Regions from separate parts of the Paenibacillus cisolokensis genome, predicted to be linked through region 1. Evidence: predicted binding sites of a transcription regulator. Region 1 holds the regulator's gene; the other holds the start of a gene.
The links. The regulator LexA, encoded in region 1, represses DNA repair genes until DNA is damaged. The targets are predictions, from matches to a motif close to CGAACATATGTTCG.

Region 2: the regulator LexA is predicted to act here: its motif matches at 1,697-1,710, upstream of ABEV74_RS06470 (DNA polymerase IV).

The regions. Positions count from the first base shown of each region.
Region 1 covers NZ_JBCNFP010000056.1:26,473-30,625, forward strand. Annotated here, with positions in the region: gene ABEV74_RS09575 (HAD family hydrolase) at 1-145, opposite strand, end outside; gene ABEV74_RS09580 (hypothetical protein) at 171-677, opposite strand; gene ABEV74_RS09585 (DUF896 domain-containing protein) at 720-917, opposite strand; gene ABEV74_RS09590 (LysM peptidoglycan-binding domain-containing protein) at 1,083-1,463, opposite strand; gene lexA (transcriptional repressor LexA) at 1,655-2,275, shown strand; gene glnA (type I glutamate--ammonia ligase) at 3,710-4,153, opposite strand, start outside.
Region 2 covers NZ_JBCNFP010000032.1:8,812-12,964, forward strand. Annotated here, with positions in the region: gene ABEV74_RS06465 (ferredoxin) at 65-301, opposite strand; gene ABEV74_RS06470 (DNA polymerase IV) at 409-1,677, opposite strand; gene cimA (citramalate synthase) at 1,888-3,498, shown strand; gene ABEV74_RS06480 (TlpA family protein disulfide reductase) at 3,602-4,153, opposite strand, start outside.

The DNA of each region.
Region 1 (4,153 bases):
GCCTGACCGCCTCCTCCAGCGCATCCGGATCGACACCGCGCTTCTCCGCCGCTACCCGGCATGTTGCCTGAAACGCTTCCGCCACGCTCCGCTCGTCCCACAGCAGCGTATCGTCAAGGTCAAATAAAACCGCTTGTTTCGCCATTTCCCTTACTCCCCCAAATCGTCACCTACAGTTGTTTCATTTCGATCTTATGCTGCTGCGCAAACGTAGACAGCCTGGCTGCCATCTCATCGGTCGGATAACGGTTCATTACCCGCGAGAACACCCAGTTTCCTTTTTTGTGTTCGATCACGACATAGCCCGGCTGCACCCGGATGCTTCGGATATCGGACGCTTGCAGTCGTTTGTCGCCGGTCCATTTGCGCGTTTGGACATAATCTTTGCCCACCGCCAGGTACGGCCGCCGGAAAAAGAACAGCACCGCAAGCAGCAAATACATAACGATGACGAGCCAGTAGAACGTCCCGTCCTCCTGCATTGCCGTATTCGCCTGGCCGAGAATCGCATAGAACACGGTCAGCATGACGATCAGCGCCGGCCCGATATAATTGCGTCCGACAAAACGTTCGGCCTGATCGGCTGCGGGCGTCATTGCTTTAAGCCCCTGTTTTTTTCTCGCTTTGTTCAATTGCGCGGAATTTTTGCGCACCTTGCGCTCCCACGTTCGCGACACGAATCATTTCCTCCCTGTTATGGATGAAGCGGTTTCGGCGTGCTAATGCTTGACCGAAGGCCGGTCCTCTTCGTCCGCCCACTTGATCGAATCGAGCTGATTGCGGAAATTGCGTCTGAAGTTCGCAAGATATTGCTGCCTGAGCTTGTCCCGTTCCACTATTTCCTCTTCGCTCAACCCGACGCTTTTCTGTTTGCGGGACAGCTCGTTGATCCGGGCGATCAGTTTCTCCACCTGCACTCACTCCTCTCCTGCTTCGCCGGAACTATCTATTACTTTGACATCTTCTTATATCCATTGTCAAGGCAGCGGGAAAGCAAGGGCAATTAAAAACGACCGGTCTTCACACCGGCCGAATATTCCGCAGGTCCGGAGTCAGGGAACCGTCTGTCCCAAGCCTGCGGCTCATCGCAGATCGGGCACGATCAGCGACATTCCCGGCACGATGTTGGACGAATCCAAACCGTTGCGCTTCTTCAGTTCATAAATGCGCCTTTGAATGTCGCCGTTCCCGTCCGGATGGGCCAGCGCGATGCTCCAAAGCGTGTCGCCTGGAGCGACGATAATCGTCTTCTCTCCCGCACCGGCAGGCTTCGGGGATACGCCGGAAGCGTCCGATACCCAGAATGAAAAAGCAATGGACAAAAACGCCAGCAGCGCCAGCGCGGCGAGAAGCCGGACGAAGCCCTTGCCAACGGTTGCCGTACCTGTCCGGGAAAGCGCTACGCAATTCTTTTTCCGATCTCTGTCATATATGCTGCGGTACGTTGTCGTATGAATCGTCATCGTTCAACACCCCAAACATTTGTTCTGTAATCAGAATATATCACGAACATATGTTTGAGGTCAATCGGTTTTCAGAACATTTGTTCCTAATTTTTTATGAAAATGCGAACCCATGTTTCTCGAACTTATGTTTGTACGAACTCGGGTTCTATGTTAGAATAGTAACCAAATCAACTAATGGAGTGATGACGGTGTCGAAGATTTCCAACCGCCAGCAGGCAATTCTTGAGTTCATCAAGAACGAAGTACGGGAGAAAGGCTATCCGCCTTCCGTCCGTGAAATTGGCGAAGCGGTGGGACTAGCCTCCAGCTCAACCGTACACGGTCATCTGGACCGGTTGGAGAAGAAAGGGCTCATCCGCCGGGACCCCACCAAACCGCGCGCCATCGAAATTCTCGATCAGGACGAGAACGAAATTCCGTTTCCGGTCGCCGTGGCCAAAGTCCCCGTTGTCGGGAAAGTAACGGCGGGCGTACCGATTACGGCTACGGAGAACATTGAGGACTATTTTCCGCTCCCCGCCCATTTCGTAGGGGATCATGAAGTATTCATACTTAATGTCGTCGGTGACAGCATGATCGAAGCCGGCATTCACGACGGCGATTACGTCATCGTCAGGCAGCAATCGACGGCCAACAACGGCGACATCGTCGTGGCGATGAACGAAGATGACGAAGCGACCGTCAAAACGTTCTATAAGGAGCGCGATCATATCCGGTTGCAGCCGGAAAACTCGACGATGGAACCGATATTGCTGAAAAACGTCACCATTCTCGGGAAAGTCATCGGCTTGTTCCGGGACATCCATTAATCGGACCGCCGTCCCTCATCGGCTTGTTTCGGGACATCCATAACCGGACCGCCGCTTTTATGCGGGAATCCCGTTTACCGATTTTTAAATCGGAATCACTATCGAACACCAGACAACCACCATCACCGCTTTGGACGGTAATGGTGGTTGTCTTTTGTTTCGCGCCCATCGCATGTTCGGCAAAGACAACAGGATGGCGACCAGGCTTCCGCTGTGCGTCCGATTGCGAACCTCGAAGGCCCTATTCGCCAGCGTCACCCCCACCGTACGACTGATTGTGACCTCCAAGGCCTTATTCGCTCGAACTATCCTCGCTGTGCGTCCAATTGCGAACTTCCAGGGCTTTATTCGCTCGCGCCATTGCCACCAATCCTGAAATTGCTTGCTTTACTCCGGCTCCGCGGCTGCTGGAATCTGAAAGATACAAGCCTTGTAAAATAAGAAAAACGCCTGACGGCGTCTCTGTCTAAGGACGATACTGTTTCGCTATAAATGCTTATATGAACAAAAGACGACATGGCGGCCAGGGCTCAATTCGCCCTCGCCCCGCTGTGAACTGCCACCTGTCCCGAAATTGCTTTACTCCGGCTCCGCGGCGGCCAGCATCCGGAAGATAGAAACCCAATAAAAGAACAAAGCTGCAAAAGTGCAACTTTTTCAGGGATAAAATAACCAAAACAGGAAAATTTCTGCGATAATGCAGTTTTTTTGATCCGTTCAAGCCAGACAAGCGAAAATCGCCAAAAATTACTGTATTTTGGCAGGATTTTTCGCTATAGTCATCTATTCGGGCCCAAATTCCTGTACTTTTGCAGCTTTTTCGCCAAAGCAATCTGCCGGGAGACAGAGGCGCTGAAGGCGAGGCACACCGACGGACGTGCGACGATTTGACGGAAGGCGAGGCACACCGACGGACGTGCGACGATTTGACGGAAGGCGCGGACAGTTAGGCAGGCAAATAGGAAGTGAGTTTTATACTTTCTTTAATGTTTAAGAGAAACTCCAAGCGGAGTCTTTCGAGAATTATCGGCCATGTTTAAGCGGAAGTATATGGTCATTAACGTCATTAACGCTAGTAAGGCCATTAACGCTAATTACGTCAGTAACGCTACACCAGTAACACCTTACGCCAGTAACGCCAGTAACGCCAATTACGCCAACAACTATCAACGGGCATTTTGTGAGCCAATGCAGGTTATCCCGCACCAACTCCAAAATGCCCGCAAATGGTAAATCCGCAATCCCTGATGTTGATTCCGTAATGCCTGCAAATCCGTATGCCAAACGTTAGTCCCGCAAACCTTACACGTTGACTCCGTATGCCAACGTTGATTCCGCAAACCCTAAACGTTAAATCAAAGTATGCCCAAACGGTGTTTCCTAAAACCCTAAACGTTGAACCCTTAATCCCTAGCGAGACATGGCATTAGACCATCAATACAACGTCAAATATTGATCGCGTTCCCACTGATGCACTTGCGTGCGGTACATATCCCATTCGATTTCTTTCAGTTCGTAGAAATGGGCCAGAGCGTGGTCGCCGAGAGCGTCGCAAATGACTTCATCGCGCAGCAATTCGGAGAGCGCTTCTTTCAAATCGGCCGGCAGACTCGGGATCCCTTCTTCGATCCGCTCTTCTTCGGTCATGACATAAATGTTGCGGTCGGTCGGCGCAGGCAGCGGCAGCTTGTTGCGGATGCCGTCAAGCCCGGCTTTCAGCATGACAGCGAGCGCCAGATACGGGTTGGCCGCCGGGTCGGGATTGCGCACCTCTACACGGGTGCTGAGCCCGCGGGATGCCGGAATCCGGATCATCGGGCTCCGGTTGCTTGCGGACCAGGCTACATAGCAGGGCGCTTCGTAGCCCGGAACGAGACG
Region 2 (4,153 bases), on a different contig from region 1:
AAAACTGCTCCCTCATGCCCGGAAAGGGAAAGGAGCAGGCTTCGCAAGCCGATTGATGCGTCATTCAGTTGTCGAAAGGCTCGTCCGCGATTTTGATCGAATCGGTCGGGCAGCCGTCCGCAGCGTCTTGCAGATCGTCGTACAGATCTTCCGGAATTTCCGTCACGCCGCGGTTGTTGTCTCCTCCGTAGATGACTTCCGCCAGACCGTCATCGTCGTAATCGTAAATATCGGGAGCCGTCGCTCCGCAAGCGCCGCACGCGATGCATGTATCTTTGTCTACCCAGGTAAATTTGGCCAATGGTGTTCCCTCCTCGAATTCCCCTTGCCGCCTTACTTTCTGTTTCTATTTCAGGAAGCAATTCTATGCGTCAAATACGACCAAAGTTCATAGCTTTTCTGGTCTTTTCATTCCTCACTATATAACAAATGCTCGTCCATTTGCAAGGATGTTCCGCGAATTCGTTTATTGCGGATGAGCGCCGACGGATCGTCGCCGAGCATGCCGGCCGTCAACACCGCATCCTCGCCGTACTTGTCACGCAGCTGATCCATCGCTCTCGTCAGCGCCTCCTTCCGCGGCTGCTCCCGGTAGCTGAACAGATCGAGCTGTACGGCCGTTTCTTCGCGCGGCGTCAAATTTTGCAGTGTGACGCCGAGCAGACGGGCGGGCTCTCCTTCCGGCCAATGCCGGTCGAACAGCCGGCAAGCGGCGGCATAGATGTCGGCGGTCGTTTCGGTCGGCGATTCGAGCGTCTCCGAACGGGTAATCGTCGACATGTCCGGCCGGCGCACCGTAATTTGCACCGTCGACGCCATCAGCTTCTGCCGCCGCATACGGCGCGCCGTCTGATCGGCCAGGTTAAGCAGCACCCGATGCGCTTCCGCTCTCTCCCGCACATCGCTCGGCAGCGTCGTCGTATGGCCGATCGATTTATTGCGCCCGCGCACCGGCTGCACCGGCGAATGATCGATGCCGTGCGCCGCATTTTTCATCCATGAGCCGTACACCCCGAAATACCGGATCAGCAGCTCCTCGTCGGCGGCCGCGAGCTCCCCGATCGTGCGAATGTTCAGTTTGCGCAGCTTGGCCGCCGTCTTCCCCCCGATGCCGAACAGCGCCTCGCACGGCTTGTTCCACAGCAGGCGCGGCACGTCGCGGATGCGCAGCACGGTCAGCCCGTTAGGCTTGCGCATGTCCGAAGCCATTTTCGCCAGCAGCTTGTTCGGCGCGACCCCGATCGAACAGGGCAGCTGCCATTCCGTCCGGATGCGGCGCTGGATCGTCTCGGCGATGGCGAGCGGTTCTCCGAACGCCCCGGAGCCGGTAATGTCCAGGTAACATTCGTCGATGCTCGTCGCCTCCACAAGCGGCGTATACTGCCGCGCTATATCCATAAATCCGCGCGAGTATTTGCGGTACAGGTCGAAATCCGGTCGGATGAGCACAAGCTCGGGACATTGCCGGAGCGCCTGGCGGACCGTCATCCCGGTCTTGACCCCCCGGCGGCGGGCGGCGTAGGACGACGTGACGACGATTCCTTTGCGCAGCTCCACGCTTCCCGCCACCGCCGTCGGCTTGTCCTTGTAGGCTTCCGGGTCTTCCGCTTCATGCACGGAGCAATAGAAAGCATTCATATCGATATGCAAAATAATGCGCCCGCCAGCCTTGGCCATGCTCTCTTCCCCTTCCTTCCGAATATACGTTCCGGTTTTCTGCGATTGATTTCAGCATACCGAAGCCGCTCCGGTTAATCAACCGGAAAAGGCGGCTGAAACCCTTCTACTTTTCGTCCCTGTAGTGCTATAATAGGGAATATTGACCGGAGAACGGCTTTTTTCGCCATTAATCCGGCTTCGTGAATGAAATGAGGAGGCGTCCCGGAAATGACCAATGCCATTTCGATTTTTGACACAACGCTGCGCGACGGCACGCAAGGAGAAGGGATCAGCCTGTCGGCCGACGATAAACTGAAAATCGCCCAGAAACTCGACGCATTGGGCGTCCACTATATAGAAGGCGGCAATCCGGGCAGCAACGGCAAAGACATCGAATTTTTCCAACGGGTCAAATCCCTGAACCTGCGGGCGAAAATTACCGCATTCGGAAGCACGCGGCGCAAAAACGCGCAAGCCGAGCGCGACGCGAGCCTGCTTCGCATCATCGAGTCGGGCGTGCCGGCCGCGACGCTCGTCGGCAAGACATGGGATTTTCACGTCCATACTGCGCTGCAGACGACGCTGGAAGAAAATCTCGCCATGATCTACGATTCCATCGCCTTTCTGAAAAGCCGCGGGATCGAAGCGATATTCGATGCGGAGCACTTCTTCGACGGGTTCAAGCATAACCCGGACTACGCCCTTGCCGCGCTGCGCAAGGCGCAGGAAGCGGGCGCCGATTGGCTCGTTCTGTGCGATACGAATGGCGGAACGCTGCCGGGCGAAATTTACGATATCGTGACCCGCGTCTGCGGCGAGCTGAAGACGCCGATCGGCATTCATACCCATAACGACTGCGAGCTTGCCGTCGCCAACTCGCTCGCGGCCGTACAAGCCGGCGCAAAGCAAGTCCAGGGGACGATCAACGGTTACGGCGAACGGTGCGGCAACGCCAATCTATGCTCGATTATCCCGACCCTGCAGCTGAAAATGAACTATTCGTGCATTTCGGCCGAGCAGCTGCAGCAGCTGACGAGCACCGCCCGTTATGTCAGCGAAATCGCCAATGTCGCGATGCCGGTCGGCCAGCCGTACGTCGGCAACGCCGCTTTTGCCCACAAGGGCGGCATTCACGTATCGGCGATTTTGAAGGATTCCAAAACGTACGAGCATATCAAGCCGGAGCTGGTCGGCAACAAGCAGCGCATTCTCGTGTCCGAACTGGCCGGACAAAGCAACATCATTTCCAAAGCGCAGGAGCTCGGGCTCGATATTACGGCCAACAACGACAAAACGAAGGAAATTATCGACCGCATCAAAGATCTGGAGCATCAGGGCTACCAGTTCGAAGGGGCCGATGCTTCGCTGGAACTTTTGCTTCGCGAAGCGTTCGCAGAAGTACCCGTCATATTCGAGCTGGAATCGCTGAAGCTGCTTGTGGAGAAATCGAAGGATCATATGGTGTCCGAAGCGATCGTCAAAATTACGGTCGGCGGCGAGAGCGTCTATACGGTAGCCGAGGGCAACGGTCCGGTCAATGCGCTCGACCATGCGCTGCGCAAGGCGCTCGTGCAATTTTATCCGAAAATCAACGACATCCATCTCACAGACTATAAGGTCAGAGTGATCGACGAGAAAGATGCGACGGCGGCCAAGGTGCGCGTCCTCATCCAATCGACCGACTTCCAGAACACATGGAGCACGGTCGGCGTGTCCAGCAACGTCATCGAGGCCAGCTGGGAGGCGCTCGTCGACAGTTTCCGCTATGCGTTAATCGGGATGGAGCCCGTCGAAGTTTCGACCCCGGTACGCGAACAGCTCGGATTGGTCAACCATTAAAAGGCCGCGCGCCTATACCGCACATTCAAACGAACAAGGGCTGCGCCTGTATCGTCACGGCAGACAATACGGGCGCAGCCCTTGCTGCGTCTTCCCCGCCGGTTCAAGAGGCGGACAAGTGCTGTTCGATTATCGCTTTCCATTGATCGAGCGGAATGACGCCGGTGACCCGCTCCACGACATGGCCGTCCCGGTTCACCAGCACCGTGGTCGGGAATTCCTGATCCACTTTGTAAAGCTTCGTTACCGTTCCTTCCCGGTCCATCAAAATCGGAAACGTCAGATTCATCTGTTCGACAAATTTCCGCGCATCGCGTTCCCGGTCATACTTTGTCGAATTCACGCCGTATAACGTCAAACGGTCCCCGTATATTTCATGGATCTTCTGCAAATCCGGCGCTTCCAGCTCGCAAGGGCCGCACCAGGACGCCCAAAAATTGATCATGACGAGTTTATCCGACGGCCCGCCTACCGCCACCTCTTCCTCCGCAAGGTTCGGCAGCGTAAATTTCGGCGCCGCATAGCCCGGTTTCGGCTTTTCCTCGTCCGAAACGGCAGCCGGCGCGGCTCCGTCCGGCCCGGCCAGTTCTTTTCGCTCATTCGCATACTGATAGATCGCGACCGCCGCCAGCACCGCAACGACCGCCAAAATTCC